DNA from 3 places in the Paenibacillus sp. Mc5Re-14 genome. Region 3 is predicted to be linked to each of the others. Evidence: riboswitches for the same ligand, from Rfam matches in the RefSeq annotation. Region 3 holds a riboswitch; each other region holds the start of a gene.

Region 1 (5,524 bases), 1.9 Mb from region 3:
TGATCCGATCGATGACCAAATTTTATGCCATTCCTGGCTTACGATTGGGCTATGCGATTGCTCATCCGGACTATATCCGGCAAATGACGGCCAAACAGGTGACCTGGAGCGTTAATGGACTGGCGTTGCTGGCTGGAGAGGCGTGTCTGAGAAGTGGGCAAGCTTATGAGCGCCGCACACAGGAACTGATTGCTACGGAGCGCAGTCGCTTACTGACTGCCTTGGCGGAATGGGGCTGTGGTGTCATTCCCGGCGAAGCCAATTACGTGCTAGCAAGGGCGCCGGGAACGTGGAGTGCATCGGCTATTCAGCAGGCGCTTGGACAACGTGGGATTCTTATACGTAGCTGTGCCATGTATCCTGGACTGTCAGCGAGCCATTTTCGAATTGCGGTTAAGGACGCCGAAGCCAACAATATGCTGCTGTCTGCACTGAGTGAAGTGCTGGAGGAGGAGCGGCGTGATCGTTAGCTTGGTTATCATGGCAGCCTATCTGCTGGACAGGTTAATCGGTGATCCGAGATGGTTGCCGCATCCAGTCATCGGGATGGGACATGCCATTTCAGCATTGGAAAAAGCGGTTCGCCGTAAGGTCCGCAGTGACCGAGGACTGAAACGTGCGGGCATACTGCTTCCATTTATTGTGGCTGGGGGTTCCTTTGTGCTTGCCTGGGGGCTGTTGCGTGTGCTTGCCTGGATTCACCCGTGGTTGTCTGTCGTCGTAGAAATTGTTCTGATTGCAACTACGATTGCTTCCAAAGGTCTAAAGGACGCAGGGATGGCAGTATACCGAGCGTTGCAGGCGAATGACCTGACTGGGGCACGTCGGGAGCTAGGCATGATTGTCGGAAGGGATACGCAGCAGCTTGACGAGCCCGAAATTGTGCGCGGTACCGTCGAAACGGTCGCTGAAAATATCGTGGACGCCATTATTTCCCCGCTTTTTTATGCCCTGATCGGGGGAGCACCCTTGGCACTGGCATATCGTGCCGTAAACACGCTCGATTCAATGGTTGGCTACAAAAATGAAAAGTACCTGCATTTAGGCTGGGCCTCAGCACGGCTGGATGATGTAGCTAACTACATTCCGGCTCGCATGACAGCAGTTATGCTAGTGATAGCGTCGTGGTTATATCGGCTGGATGCTGCAAGAAGCTGGCGGACAATCAAGCGGGATGCCCGTCTGCATCCAAGCCCAAATAGCGGATTTCCCGAATCAGCGGTGGCAGGTGCCCTAGGGATTCGTCTCGGTGGCTATAATGTGTATCACGGCATACGCTCCTTTCGGGCATATATGGGCGAAGGGATACGACCGCTGGAGTCGAAGGATATCCGGCATACGGTCCGGCTGATGTTCGCCGTATCCACTATGTTTGTAGGGTTATGTTTGATGGGAGCTGCAGGGTGTTTTGCCTTGGGATGGATGCAGTGAGGAGTGACACGATTTTGAAACAAGATACAGAAGGAAAAAGAGTGCGAGAAAGTGCACCAAGTCCGAACTCACAACAGGTTAGTAAGCCGAATGATGCTAAAGAAGATCTGCAGTGGGACATGGAGCTCGTACTAGTTCGTCATGGCACGACCTTATGGAATAAGGAACGTCGATATCTGGGACATGCCGACTTGGGTTTGCTGCCCGGAGCAGAGCAGGAGTTAAAGACTTTACAGAAAAAATTGCAGGGACATTCCTTTGCTCGAATCTATTGCAGCGACTTGATGCGATGTCGCCAGACCTTGCAGATCATTTTGCCGGAGTCAGCATTGACGTCTGAATGTTCCCTCTCTGCTATGCCTCCTATCATGGAACCACGTCTGCGAGAACTTCACTTTGGTGAGTGGGATGGAAAAACGTATGACATGCTTAAGGATGTGGCGTTGTATCGCGCTTGGATTGATGAGCCGCAACAATTCACCCCACCTGGAGGAGAGCCTTGGATTCATTTTGTGAATCGTCTGCGTGAATTCCTAGACTCTCTGTTTGCGTGGCGCATTGCTTTGGAGGTTCAGCCAATGGAGTCGAATGCTGCGCCGCCCTCTGTTTTGATTGTCACGCATGGTGGTGTAATTCGTCAGTTGGCTTGTATGCTTATGCCTGGCCATGATTTTTGGAGTCTGAATCCGAAGCCGGGAGAAGCATTTAGGATTCAGTTAAGGTTGACAGGACCGCACAATTGTATAGCAAGATTGCTTTCTCATTAGGTTAAACAAGGCGAATAAAGCGACTGTTTGGGTTGTAAGCTAACTCTTTTTAACCTATAATCATCAAGTAAAAGAACGGCTTGACTACCACTACATCAAATATCCAGCAGACGAGGTCGGCGCTATGTGAGGAACTTGCTTTCCTTTATTGCGTTGTTAAAAGGGAAGTCGGTGTGAGTCCGACACGGTCCCGCCACTGTAAATGGAAACATGCCTATTAGCCCTGTTTTATGTGCCGCCAGGCATATGAAAGAATATCAGGACATGCATCTTCCATAAGTCAGGATACCTGCCCGTCCGCCTGTCACCATAATCCTTCGAGGAAAGGATGACGTGTTCGCAGTGACTGTCCATGCGGAAAGAAGCTGCCCGCCTGCGCACGATCTGTGCTAACGTGACCCCTGTGTCCTGATATGAGGATGCGGGGGTTTTTGATAGGAAAAGAAGGCTGGAATGAGAAAATATCGGATGAAGTTCAAGTAACGCTCTTAACGATTTATGTATGAAGGGGTGCAAATCATGGCAGGAAAAAAAATAAAGGTATGGACTACAGGTCTATTGGCGCTGATATTGGCAGTTGGGCTGAGTGCATGTGGCGCGAATGGAAAAAATGCAGAAAACAAAGAGGGCCAAGCTTCTTCACAGCAGCCGGGACAGACCGTAACCGCACAAGTACCACCGGGCAAAACGGTTTACCCGCTAACGCTTAAGGATGCAACAGGACAGGAATTTACATTTAAAAAAGCACCGGATAAGATCGTTTCCGTCTCCCCGGCAGAAACCGAGGCGCTGTTCGCTATCGGACTGGATAAGGAAATTGTTGGTGTATCCGACTACTCTGATTACCCGGAGGCAGCTACGAAAAAGCCTAAAATGGGCGGTATTATGAAACCGAACGAAGAGGCGATCATTGCTGCGAACCCGGAAGTTGTTTTTGCAGGGATTTCACTTAGTGAACAGGCTACGACTAAGCTGCGTGACATGGGAATTATGATTTTTAAAACAGAACCGAAAACAGTTGAAGATGTCATAGCTAACATCGAATTGTATGGGAAAATCACCGATCATCAGAAAGAAGCGAGAGCGGTGACTGACAAGATGAGAGCAGATGTAGCAGAAGTGAAAGAAGGAGTTAAAAATATCGGCAAAGGGCAGAAGCTGCGGGTATACGTCGAGTTTTCACCAGGCTGGACAGTGGGTAAAGGCGAGTTTATGGACGAGCTGATAACATTAGCAGGTGGTGAAAATGTAGGTGCTACGCAGAAGGGGTGGTACCAAATCAGTGAGGAAAATATTATAGCTGCAAACCCTGACGTGATTTTGTACAGCAAAAGTGTGAAGGACGACAAAACAGGCCAGACCCTCGGCGATATCATTAAAGCTCGTAGTGGATGGGATCAAATATCGGCTGTTCGTAACCATCGTGTATTTGCCGTGGATGATAATTTGATCAGTCGTCCGGGGCCACGCGTAACGGAAGGGCTCAAGGAAGTGGCTAAGGGCGTGTACCCTGAAATTTTCAAATGAACCGTAGACTGATCGGTTTTGGGGGGACAGGTCTTGTCTTGCTGCTGCTGACGCTGCTACTCTGTCTTGGCATCGGCTCGGTCAGTCTTCCGGTCAGCCAGATCACAGGTATTTTGATCAACCACCTACCGTGGTTAGGTGATACGTTTACACCGGATTGGAATACATCCTCAGAGCAGATCATTTTGAAGGTCAGATTGCCACGGGTGTTACTGGGAATGTTGGTTGGAGCAGCGCTGGCGCTGGCGGGAGCCGGATTTCAGGGTGTGTTGCGTAATCCCTTGGCTGATCCGTATACCCTTGGGGTATCCTCGGGAGCTTCGGTCGGAGCAGCAGTACTGATTTATTGGGGGCTTCAATTTTCATTTGTGGGTATATGGACGCTTCCGCTAGTTGCATTTATAACCGGCATGCTGACGCTGTGGATGGTGTTGACGTTGGCGCGTGAAGGTGGGAAAATTCCGACCCAAAGCCTCATTTTATCAGGTGTGGTGATGCAATTTTTTGGGGGAGCCATTGTTTCTTTTCTGGCAGCCATGTCGAAGGAAACAGTCAATGAAATATTGTACTGGACGCTGGGAAGTCTCAGTCTGCGCGGTTGGTCATATACGGGAATTCTTTTACCTTACGTGATCGTTGGGCTGGTGTTTCTATGGAACCGGGCACGGGTGCTGAATATTCTGGCTTTGGGAGAACGTCAAGCGGCTCATATGGGGGTTCATGTAGATGCGACGAAGCTATCTGTCCTGATCATATCTACCTTGCTGACAGCTGCCGCTGTCTCGGTATGTGGAGTCATTGGCTTTGTTGGACTTGTTGTGCCTCATATCATTCGTCTGATGGCAGGTCCCGATTACCGGATGATTGTTCCGTTATCTGCACTGGGTGGAGCTATTTTTATGGCTTGGGCAGATACGGCGGCTCGCACGTTGTTGGCCCCAACAGAAATTCCTCTGGGCGTTATGACGGCCTTTGTTGGGGCACCGTTCTTCGCGTATCTCCTGTACCGGAACAAGAAGCTACGCAGGGGGGATCTGTTGTGACCAAACAAAGTGAATCACAGAAGGTGTATGATCGGGCGCTAGAGGTAGCAGGCCTGACCCGTGCTTATGGAGAGTTCCATGTGTTGAAGAATATTAGCTGGAACGTAGACGAAGGAGCTTGGTGGGGGATCATTGGTCCGAATGGGAGTGGAAAATCGACGTTGCTGCATCTGCTTTCTGGCGTAGATCAGCCGACTTCTGGAAGTGTTCATATCTATGGTAAAAAGGTCGGTAGCTACAGCAGAAAAGAGCTTTCCCAACTTGTAGCCGTACTCCAGCAGGAGGGAATTCCTCCAGTGGGATACACCGTCAGGGAAGTTATAGAAATGGGACGGTTTCCTCATCAGGACTGGCTAGGCAGGGAAAAGGGAGTTGATGTGGAGGCGATTACGAATCGGGTCCTAGCGCGATTGAGTCTAACTTCACTGGCCGACAGAACATTGGACCGCTTGAGTGGGGGACAGCGACAGCGTGTAGCATTAGCAAAGGTGATGGTACAGGAGCCACAGGTATTGCTGCTGGACGAACCTACGACTTATCTGGATTTGCGCTATCAGCTTGAATTTATGGAGTTGCTGGCAGAATGGCGCCAAGAAACGGGCGTGACAATCATTGCTGTCCTGCATGATCTTAATTTGGCGGCACAGTTTTGCGATAATTTGCTTGTACTTAAGGATGGAATGGTTGAAGGATTGGGTACTTCATCGGATTTGCTAACAGAGGACCGGATTCGTCGTGTATATGGTGTTGAGCCTG
Region 2 (5,524 bases), 230 kb from region 3:
TCGCCTATGCGATGGGAATGGTGCATTTTGCTCCCGTAGCGGATGCTTCATGGGTGAGTATTGCGCAGCCGTTTTATTTTGGCAAGCCAGAATTCAGCATTATGGCGGTATGCACGATGATTATCGTCAATATTGTCAGCATGGTCGAGTCTACGGGGGTTTATCTGGCAGTAGGTAAAGCGATTGATCAGAAGGTGGAACAAAAGCAAATCGTCAATGGACTTCGTTCGGAGGGGCTCGCGATTATGCTGGGCGGTATTTTTAATGCGTTCCCTTACACGGCCTTCTCGCAAAATGTGGGTCTGATCTCGCTAACTCGCGTCAAATCGCGTAACGTTATTTTTGCTGCGGGCGGCATCATGGTCGTTCTCGGTTTGCTGCCTAAGCTGGCTGCCTTGACGACAGTGATTCCTAACGCTGTGCTGGGCGGGGCAATGATCGTCATGTTTGGCTCGGTTGCTGCATCAGGTATGTCTATTTTGTCAGAAGTAGATCTGCGGAAGGAAAGCAATCTGCTGATCGCAGCATGCAGTATTGCTGTAGGCCTAGGCTCAGCTGTTCTGCCGCAAATGTTTGACCAACTGCCTAGCTTTGCCAAAATGCTGCTGCAAAATGGTATTGTATCGGGCTCGATTACGGCAATTGTCTTGAACATCGTTTTGGCAAGAAAACAAGCTGAATCGGTCAAAGGCGTAAATGTCTCGGAGGTTCCACAGAAGGTTTGATGAATAGGAAATAGATAAAAACAGCCGGAAAGAGGACGTAGCCTCTTTTCCGGCTGTTTGGCATGGGGTTACCAAGAGCAGGTTATTTATTAAGCAACATGAAGTTATTGATAACCCCCCTCTTGTATGAAAATGGAGGATTGAGAACCTACTAGAAAAGTTTGCTAGAGTAGTAGGAAGAGGAATGGTATAATCTAAACTATGGATTTTGAATAGTGGTGGATGTTTTCGGACCACGGTGCAGCTTCCCGAAAGGGGGTGAAGCCGATGGTCACACTTGTGTCGTGCTACGATGTGTTGCGTTGGATGGTTACGTTACTAAGCCTGGTGTTTAGTATTCGTAAACTTTATCGCTGGCTGCGTCGGAAATTTCGGAACAAGCGAAAACCCACCGCTTGATTAGGTTAGGCGCCTAACGGTGGGTTTAGCTAAGCATTTAGCGCGCCGTGGTGATCCACAGCCTTTCAAATCCTAGGAGTCTTTGCCGTTGGCGCGGCGAAGGCTCTTTTTAGTATACGGATACGGTGGATATCTCTATACCTAATTTTAGCACGTGAATTGCGTGCATGCAATGAATAGTCACAGCCTTGATTCTCATCGTATCATTCAAATTTAAAATATTACGCTGCATTTGTTGACAAGCCAGTAGCAACAAAATAAGATAATCCTAATTCGTAATAAAAAGGAATAAAGGAAGAAAACAGGTGTGAGCCGGACAACTCTATATACGAGGTTTTGTTGAGACGATGTAGATAGTTGTTGAGCGTGTTCACTTAAAAGGGAAGTTCGGTAGATTCCGACACGGACCCGCCACTGTATACAGGCATCAGCAGGGTACTGCTGGAGCTTTCAGAATAGCCACTGGAACTGTGAGGAACCGGGAAGGCCTGAAAGATAAGCCTGGAGTCAGGAGACCTGCCTGTTTTGACATCACTGTCAGACCCACGGGATGCTGGGGAGGTGGTTAGGCGTGCTGCATACGGAATGTCTGAAACCGATCTGATCCCTTCTATGTTTTTGGAGTTGGCTTTGAGGTGAGTTTTGACATTTTATAATGAAAGCATTTCTGACTGCTGGTCAAGTGGTTGGGAATGCTTTTTTCGCGTTTTGCGTTAGGTTTATACGATATTTTACAAGATAGAGGAGGAAATGTGGGATGATAGGCAATCGTAATAGGCGTTCATGGTTCATATGTACAGGATTGCTGCTGCTGATGGCAGTTATGGCTCTTTCGGGATGCGGCACAGCCACGAAGACGGAGGATAGCTCAGGCAAGGGTGAGAATACTCCTGCACAACAGACTCCAGCAGGTAAAAAGCTGGTGATGGCGTATACGTGGAAACCGTCAGGCGTCGATCCGCATGGAGACAATAGCTGGGATGTGATGCGTTCCGGTGCCGGTGAGACACTCATTCGTTTGAATGAAAAGTTGGAGCCTGTGGCTTGGCTAGCCAAGGAATGGAAGCACGACAGTCCTAACGTGTGGACGTTCAGCTTGCAGGATAAGGTCACTTTTCATGATGGAAAGAGTATGGATGCAGTAAGCGTAAAAGCATCTTTGCTGCGCTCTATCGAGAAAAGTCACCTGGCGAAGGATTTACTGGATGTGAAGTCCATTGATGTAAATGGCCCGCTGACGTTGAAAATTACGACAAACCAACCGAATGCAGCGCTGGCATCCAATCTGGCTGATCCGTCAACAATCGTGCTGGATGTGGCATCCATGAAAGATGAGCAGAGCTACCCTGCGATGACAGGTGCTTTTAAAATTAAAGCCTTTAACAAGGATCAATCCTTGGTCGTAGAGCGTTATGACGGATATTGGGGCGAAAAGGCACGACTGGCTGAAGCAACGATGAAATTCATTACGGACGGTAATTCGCGCCTGATGGCGTTGCAATCCGGTGAGGTGGATGTAGCGACGGATATTCCGGTAGATAACGCAGAGGTATTAAAAAAGAACGACAAGCTACAAGTGCTGTCGGCTCCGTCCTTGCGTACCCATATGATTGTGTACAACATGGAATCGTCTGTGTTCAAGGATGCGACCAACCGTAAGGTGGTGGACAGTCTGATTCCGCGCGCATCCATTGTGAGCGCCGTCATGAGGGGCTACGGTACGGAAGCAAGCAGCCCGTTTCCGAGTATCCTTCCCTTCGGTAAGATTGAGCGCAAAGCATTGAACGGAACGGCAGAGCAGTTGTTGACGAAGGATGGCTGGCAAAAGGATGCCCAAGGCACATGGTCCAAGCAGGGCAAGCCATTCGAGGTTACGCTGCTGACCTTCCCTCAGCGTCCGGAGCTATCCGTCATGGCTGAGGTTATTCAGAGCCAGTTGCTGAATGAGGGAATCCAGGTCAAAATTCGCAAGGTGGAAAATATCGACGAGGCGTTGACCAAAAACGATTGGGATTTTGCTATGTACAGCATGCTCACGGCCCATACAGGGGAACCGCAGTATTTTATGGACATGTTCTACTCCTCTACAAGTGAAGCTAATGTAAGCCGTTATGCTTCCAAACCGCTGAAGGATATTCTTCACAACCTGAAGTTGGCAAAGGATACCGCACAGCGTAATGCGGTAACACTGCAAGCGCTGGATATCATCAATACAGACTTGCCGCAGTCGTTCATTGTACACCCTGACAATGTGTTTGGCGTGAAAAAAGGGGTAGAGGGCTTTACGCCGCATCCGATCGAGTATTACTACATTACAGCGCAATCTGATATTGCTGAATAACGAGCTACGTATCCTATGATTCGTTTTATACTGGAACGTGTGGCGCAGCTGCCCATCATTGTATTCGTTGTATCCACGCTGACTTTTGTACTGATGAGGCTGGCCCCTGGTGACCCTGCCCTCATTTTGCTCACCGCGCATAATGTTCCTGCTTCTGGGGAGGCGCTGACCGCGCTGCGAAACGAACTGGGCTTGAATGAGCCGCTTCATATTCAATATGTGAACTGGCTGCGGGATGTGTTCACGGGACATTGGGGAACCTCATATGTGTCCAAGGAGTCGGTGCTAAACGAACTGTGGAGCAGACTGCCCGCTACGGTGGAGCTAGCTTTGGCGGGCTTTGCCGTCATGACGGTGCTTACGCTTGGGATGGGGCTGGCTGCCTCGCTAAAAGTCAGCGGTCCACTAGATCGTCTGGGCAGGCTGTTCGCTTTGCTGGGATCGTCGATCCCTTCTTTTTGGCTTGGTTTTCTGCTGATCTATCTATTTTCCGTTCGCTTGGGCTGGCTCCCATCCATGGGAAGGGAGGACTGGACACATTTAGTACTCCCAGCGCTGACGCTTGGTGCAGGATTGGGAACGGTGCAAGCTCGTCTATTGCGTGCTCAAATGCTGGAGCTGAGTGACCGCAATTTTGTGAAAGCAGCGAGGGCTCGTGGTTTTTCCCGTATGCATATTCTCTTTTTTGAGCTATTTAAACATGCCGTTCTGCCAATGATTACGCTGTTAGGTACGAATCTATCATTTATGCTGGCAGGTAACGTCATCGTAGAGACCATTTTTTCATGGCCAGGGTTGGGCAAGTATTTTATAGATGCAATTACGCAGCGGGATTACCCGGTGATTCAGGGATATGTTATGTTTGCCGCATTTTTAATTGTAGGTGTTCAGTGTTTGGTGGATGTGGTCCAGACGGTGATAGATCCAAGGCTGCGTTTGCGTTAAGGGGGAAGCGAAAAATGAAAAAGATACGGCTTTCCTTTAGAGGAAGCTTGCTGACAGGGGGCGCACTGTTTGGCCTGATCGTGCTGCTCGGATTGCTGGCTCCATGGGCCGCCCCTCATGATCCTCTGCATGTGGACCTTCTGAACCGTTTGGCACCACCCAGTCGGAAGTATCCTTTTGGTACGGATCATCTGGGTCGGGATGTGCTGTCACGGCTCATTTACGGGATTCGGACGAGTGTGCTAATCGCTTGTGCGATTACGGTAGCTACGCTGTGTATCAGTCTGCCCACAGGCTTGCTCATTGGTTATGTGCGAGGGCGCGTGGATCAGTTGATTATGCGGGGAATCGACGGCGTACTGGCTTTTCCTGATATTATTTTAACGGTAGCGATTGTGGGTATTTTGGGGCCGGGTTTCGTCAACATGACCCTAGCGATTATTGCGGTACGGTGGGCGGGCTATGTCCGCTATATCCGTAGTTTGGTTCAAAAAGCTTGCCAGGAGGACTATGTACGGTATGCCCGTTTGTTCGGTAATTCACACGTGCGCATACTAAGGCGTTATGTATTGCCACAAGTATGGCCGCAATTGTTGGTTTATACGGTATGGGATATCGGACGCGTGGTGTTAATGATCGCTGGGCTCTCCTTTCTTGGACTGGGTGTACAGCCGCCCAAGCCAGAGTGGGGTGTGATGCTGCATGATGCAACCTCGTATTTTCAGGTGGCTCCGCATGTTATGATCTTCCCGGGTTTGGCGATTATGCTATTTGTGCTTGCCTGCCAGCTTCTGGGTGATCATTTTTCGGAAAAGGAGGCGGCAAAATAGTGGGGGAGCGACCAGTCACGGGGCGAAAGGACACGATAGAGCAAGCATACATGCAAAAACCGTTGTTACACGTGGAACATTTGGAGATTTGCCGTACAGGTGTAAGAGCCAGCGGAAGCGAAAGCAAACCGCTATTACGGGATGTGAACTTTTCCGTCTACCCAGGGGAAATTGTAGCCTTGACTGGGCCAAGTGGATGCGGCAAAAGCCTGACCGCACACGCAATCGCGGGTATGCTGGACCCAGGTGTTGGTGTTACGCAAGGGTGCATCTACTATAACGGG
Region 3 (5,524 bases):
AGCCATCGGGAAAGGAAGGCTGCGTCACACCGATAAAGCTGCTTTCTATCCATGTATAAGAAAGCTTCTCCCACAGCATACGGGTGATTTTGAAAAAGTCACTGTTCGCATCTGGATCGCTACTTCCGCGTCCTAATACAAGTACCGCTGTTTCTTCGTTGGATACCTCGGCAGATGCCTCCACCGCGCTATGCATCCCCGCTGGAACGGCAACTGGACGGGTCTCTTTCAAGCGGTCCAGCAGTATGCTAACGATTTTCTCGTGAACGCCAATCGGGCGTCCGTATACAAATTCCACCTGCGGATATTTTGCCTTTGCCCGATCAATAGCCATCGGGATATCAATTTTGGCGTGCACTGCTGCGAACAAAATAATCGGAATAAGAACGACACGTGTCGCCCCTTTCTCCACACACGCCTGTACTCCTTCGGCAATACTAGGGCGTGCCAACTCTAGGAAACAGGTCTCTACACACGTACCTGGCGCCCGATCTGCCACCGCCTGTGCAAATTCCAGTAGTTCCTGATTACCCTCTGGGTCCCGACTTCCATGTCCAACCAACAATATTGCATCCACTGCTGTTTGTTCCTCCTCATTTATAGGGATAGTCTACATACGCCCTATTTTATATATATGCTTGTATCCGGTTCATCAAGCCTACAAACCTATTAATCACCACAAACCGCGTTCACTTCTACTGTTGCCGGTGAATCTTCATGCCGGAAACCCGCAACGATGCCTACACGTTTGAAAAACTTATGAAAACGCTCGTTCGGATGCCCTTTTTCCTTGTATTCAGCGATAATATTCTCCACGATGTCCGTAATCTGATCACCTGGAATCCCTTCCGCTACGGGCTGAGCGGCATGAGCATTACGGCCAAATTTTTTGCCGCCGAGGAAAAGATCATATCCTCCCTTGCGGTAGACAATTCCGATATCCTCCAGCACCGCTCCATAGCAGGCCATGCCGCATCCGTTCAAAGCAATGCTCGTTTCCTTGGGTGCCTGTAATCCGCCGAGTACAACCTGTAGGTGCTCAGCCACAGGCACAGCGTCATCTTTCTCCATATTGCAGAAGTCGCACGCCTTGACCTTAAACACATCGCCGAGCGGCATGACAATGAATCGTTCATCCCGCAGCCGACCGACCAGTTCCTCAGGGTCTAGGCACGGCACGCGCAGCACGATCTGATGATCTGGCGTGTATTCCAGCTCGCCATCATCACCCGCTACCTCGGCGAGCAGTGCCATCTGCCGAGCAGTGAACTTCTTGTTTCCCACGCCAGGGGAAACCCCCACCTCAAACAGCGCAGGCTTGCCAAAGCCGCCTGACGCCTTCGCAGCCGCAGCTCCTGCTCCGGCCCCTGCTGCCGTTCCAACGGCGCTCTGGGCGGTAGGCGCTTGCCCGCTCCAGCGAGCGTTGGCTTCGCCTGGCAGCTTGCCGCCAACAGCAAGACGACCGAGCGCCTCTGCTGCCAGCGATGCTGGGGTCGCCCCGGTTTGCTTCGCAGGCGGCACCTGTACAGCAGCCATCGCTTGCGGGCGTGCCTGCGTGGCAACCGCAGCACCGCTCGCGGAAGGCCCGGTAGGCGCAGTCAGAGCTCCGCCTCCCTGCGGTGCATCTAGCGCGCGATCCTCTTGCGCGCCCAGCGACCACGGCTCCGCTTCCGTGCGAAGCCGCTGATGCGGTTTGAGCACCTGTTCGGTCGCGTCCAGCGTGTATTTACGCTGATAGCCGCGTGGAGTCACGATTAAGCCGTCATACACTGTCGTCGAGGAATTGCCGATGATTACGGTCGTCAGCATCCCGATATCATGGTTCAGCATATCTTCCAGCGTCGTCACAATAACCTGCTGACGTTCACGATAAGCACTCTTCACCAGCCCAACCGGAGTCTGCGGATCACGGTAACGAAGCAAAATGGACTGCGTCTCCACAATCTGGCGGGTACGCCGACCACTACGCGGGTTGTATAATGCAATCACAAAATCAGCCGAAGCCGCAGCTTCTACACGCTTCACGATTGTTTCCCACGGGGTCAGATGATCACTCAGACTGATCGTGCAAGCATCATGCATAACTGGCGCTCCCAACAACGAAGCACAGGATTGAATAGCCGAGATCCCCGGCACAACCTCCACCTCAACCCCGTCCTCGCGACGCCAGCCTTTTTGCATCAGCACTTCGTACACCAGACCTGCCATGCCATAGACCCCAGCATCTCCACTGGAAATGACGGCTACCTTCTTGCCCATCTCTGCTTGGCGAACCGCCTCCTGCGCACGGCTCACTTCCTCTGTCATCCCTGTGCGTACAATCTCCTGTCCGTTCAACAACGGACGGATCAAATCAACGTAGGTATTGTAGCCGATAATGACCTCACTTTCGGCCAGCGCATCCAACGCACGTTTTGTGATATGTTCCATATCTCCTGGTCCAAATCCAATCACCAGCAATTTTCCTAATGGGCTCATCGTGCTCCTCCTATCATCCTTTTCAGGGCAGCTATACTATCTATTTCAATAATTTGTGGCATCCTGTAACTCGAAAAAACCCCATCCTGCCCGGATGGGGTTCCTATGTACGTATCTCTCTCATCAGACGAAACAGCGTAAGAGGACAGTCTTGTCTTCCTCCAATCTGCCGTTGTTTTCCATCTGTTTTGTTTGCGCTTCAAACGCTGCTACACGTTCATATCCACGCAAACCTGTAATCAACATGGAAAAAGCAACGTGTGCCTGATTTCCTGATTTCGTACACCCATCCTCTCCGCGAAGGTTAACGGTGCATACAGATCAAGGTAGGTCTCCTGGCTTGGCATCAACGGATTCTTTCGTCTTCCCCGTTTTGTACGAGTGACCATTTAAAAGAATCCTCTTCCTTACAGTGGCGGGACCGCTCGGGACTTGCACCCGATTCCCTGTTACCCTTTGCTCAACCGCAAAGGCACCTTGTCTGTCCGCTATTTGATTATGGGTCTTATCATAACCTTGCCTCAATCAGTTGTGCAAGCACGAAAAAAGCTTTATTTCAAGTTCTCTGCCTTATTTTTCAGCATATGCAGCAATTCATCCGGGTCCGCAGAGATACTCAGTAGTGCTGGATGATCAGCTCCGGTAAACCCTTCCTGCACGCTATGACGTACCATTTCTATCAACGGGTCAAAATATCCATTCACATTCAGCAGCCCAATGGGCTTGCGATGTATGCCGATTTGCGCCCAGCACAATACCTCGAACAGCTCCTCAAAGGTTCCCAACCCACCCGGAAGGGCTATAAACGCATCGGCCATCTCACTCATCGCCGCTTTACGTTCATGCATGCTTGCTACCTCAATAAACTCGGTAACTCCCCGATGAATAATTTCTGCATCGAATAATAGGGTGGGCATAATGCCGGTGACCTGACCGTCACCCGCCAGTAGTTCATCCGCCACCTTACCCATCAGCCCCCTGCTGGAGCCACCATAAATTAGACGGATATGCTGGCGAGCCATAGCTTCACCCAGCTTGCCTGCGGCCTCAACATATACCGATGAATGTCCAGGTCTGGACCCTGCAAATACACAAATAGAATTCATAAACGTCTCAGCTCCTGTCCTCAATATCATGCATCGAAACTTATTCATTATATTAGATAAATATTTTCGCTATAACAAAAAACTTTGTCGATGCATGTCCAACAAAAAAAGATAAAGACCTCGTAGGCCCTTATCTCTATTTTACGCTGTATTCGTAAATATAAGTTCATTTTAGCTTACTGCATTATCATTTCTAGCTCATTTCAAATGACCGTTCACGCTCTTCAGACCACAGCCATGCACCGAATCACTATGTTCAAAATATTTGCCCAGCTCCACCATCATCGCACCCATGCGCTCTTCAGTTGGAAACACGATTCGTTCAATCCCTTCTTCCAAAATGGATTGTGCGGTCACCTTGCCCACCGATACAGCAATTACATCTTCACGAAAAGCTTCCAGTAAATCCTCAAATCGATTTTGCTCTCTGGCATATTGGGCCAAAAATCGGATTTGCGGGCCACTCGTGAACGTAACGGCATCAATCGTACGGTTTATAACATCATCTAGTAACGCCTGCAATTTTGCTTCTTCAGGTGGGATATGCTTATAAGGAAGTACTTGGCGGGTCACTGCGCCCTGCTCATCCAGCCACTCTACCAACCGGGGGCGGGGTCTCCATGCAGTTGCAACAGCACTTCCTTCCCCTTCAGATCATATGGGGCAAAGGCCCGTGTCAATCCGATCAAACTTCCGTCCTCGTCCCGTACTGCTGGCGTAAAGCCACGCTTTTTGAGTCCATTGACCGTCTTGTAGCCCCGTGCTGCAATGTTGGAGGATTGCAGCAGCTCTATAATCTGCTCGGCCACGCCCATATCCTCCGCCATATCGAACAGAGCATCCAGTCCCATACCGGTCGTGAAGATGTACCAGTCCGGAGGGTTCTTCACCCATGATACAACAGCGTTGCGCAGCTCGATATCATCTAGAAAAACAGTCCCCTGGGCCGGACGCTCTACTGGCTCGCCCCCCATCTTCATAACTAGCAGTGCCATTTCTTCTGCTTTACGGGGACCGGCAAGAGCGACTCTCTTACCTGCCATGCGTTGTGCCATGCTGTTGCCTCCCTTGTAGAAGTCATATTTCTTTCTACCAAGTATACAATCAGAGAGGCAAAACACAAATAAGAATTACTTTTTCGATAAATATAGTAATCTTATAAGTGGGTGTGTCCTGTTTCGCTTTCCTGCTGGCCTTCTTTCTGATCACTTCTATCCCTCTCCCTGCCAGATGAGGACTTATCATCGTTGCCACTCCCTTTAAATTTGGGCCGTAGCAACATCCACAGCAAGAAGGGCATGAATACAAAAAAAATGACCATCACCGCAGTCCATTCCCGGCTAAAATCATAAATTTGTACGATATTGGAGAACAGCATAAACGAACAGACATAACCTAACAAACCTACGGGCCAAACCATCAGACTCCCCCAGACATGGGCAAACATACGCTTTACCGCCAAACTGGTAACGTACAGATCAACTCCAATCTTCGTAAGAAAGGTGGGTACGGTCAGTGCTGCCACGAACAAGTCGAACCGATCCAGGAAGTCCGTTAGCTGCAACTGACGCACCAGTTCATACGATGGATAAAACAGTCGTGACAAGATAGGAACTCCAATCACTAACTCCGACAGCAACACCAGCATGATCAGAATAGCGGTTCCGAGTAAATGCCCAAACCATGCACTACGTCCATTATAGCTCTTCCCAGAAATCACAAAGGGAACGATCATGATATCGGCCATATATCCGAGCATGCGCCAGCTACCCTTGATCACTCCATCTACCTCCGGATGTAAATAGGGTCTCAGCATTGAAAAATCCATATTACCTCCAAAAAAAAGCGGCATAGTCAACAGCGTCACAATCAACAACGGGACAAAAATCTCGGTCATATTGATGAGTGTACTCATTCCACCTTTAACCATAAATACCATA

Evidence for each region. A riboswitch is a leader RNA that binds a small molecule or an ion and turns the genes downstream of it on or off. The one in region 3 is predicted to bind cobalamin.
Region 1: it holds a riboswitch for cobalamin, as region 3 does, so the genes downstream of both, BN1546_RS04645 (ABC transporter substrate-binding protein) here and cobJ (precorrin-3B C(17)-methyltransferase) in region 3, are expected to answer to the same signal.
Region 2: it holds a riboswitch for cobalamin, as region 3 does, so the genes downstream of both, BN1546_RS12185 (ABC transporter substrate-binding protein) here and cobJ (precorrin-3B C(17)-methyltransferase) in region 3, are expected to answer to the same signal.

What each region holds. Positions count from the first base shown of each region.
Region 1 is NZ_CVPD01000001.1:992,837-998,360, reverse strand. It holds gene cobD (threonine-phosphate decarboxylase CobD) at 1-470, shown strand, start outside; gene cbiB (adenosylcobinamide-phosphate synthase CbiB) at 460-1,431, shown strand; gene BN1546_RS04650 (histidine phosphatase family protein) at 1,446-2,198, shown strand; cobalamin riboswitch at 2,299-2,510, shown strand; gene BN1546_RS04645 (ABC transporter substrate-binding protein) at 2,718-3,725, shown strand; gene BN1546_RS04640 (FecCD family ABC transporter permease) at 3,722-4,768, shown strand; gene BN1546_RS04635 (ABC transporter ATP-binding protein) at 4,765-5,524, shown strand, end outside.
Region 2 is NZ_CVPD01000001.1:2,674,434-2,679,957, forward strand. It holds gene BN1546_RS12180 (nucleobase:cation symporter-2 family protein) at 1-725, shown strand, start outside; cobalamin riboswitch at 1,459-1,663, shown strand; gene BN1546_RS12185 (ABC transporter substrate-binding protein) at 1,882-3,465, shown strand; gene nikB (nickel ABC transporter permease) at 3,481-4,410, shown strand; gene nikC (nickel transporter permease) at 4,425-5,240, shown strand; gene BN1546_RS12200 (ATP-binding cassette domain-containing protein) at 5,240-5,524, shown strand, end outside.
Region 3 is NZ_CVPD01000001.1:2,901,686-2,907,209, reverse strand. It holds gene BN1546_RS13210 (sirohydrochlorin chelatase) at 1-577, opposite strand, end outside; gene cobJ (precorrin-3B C(17)-methyltransferase) at 670-2,478, opposite strand; cobalamin riboswitch at 2,786-2,973, opposite strand; gene BN1546_RS13200 (LOG family protein) at 3,030-3,584, opposite strand; partial or broken gene BN1546_RS13195 (uroporphyrinogen-III synthase) at 3,783-4,639, opposite strand; gene BN1546_RS13190 (GerAB/ArcD/ProY family transporter) at 4,741-5,524, opposite strand, start outside.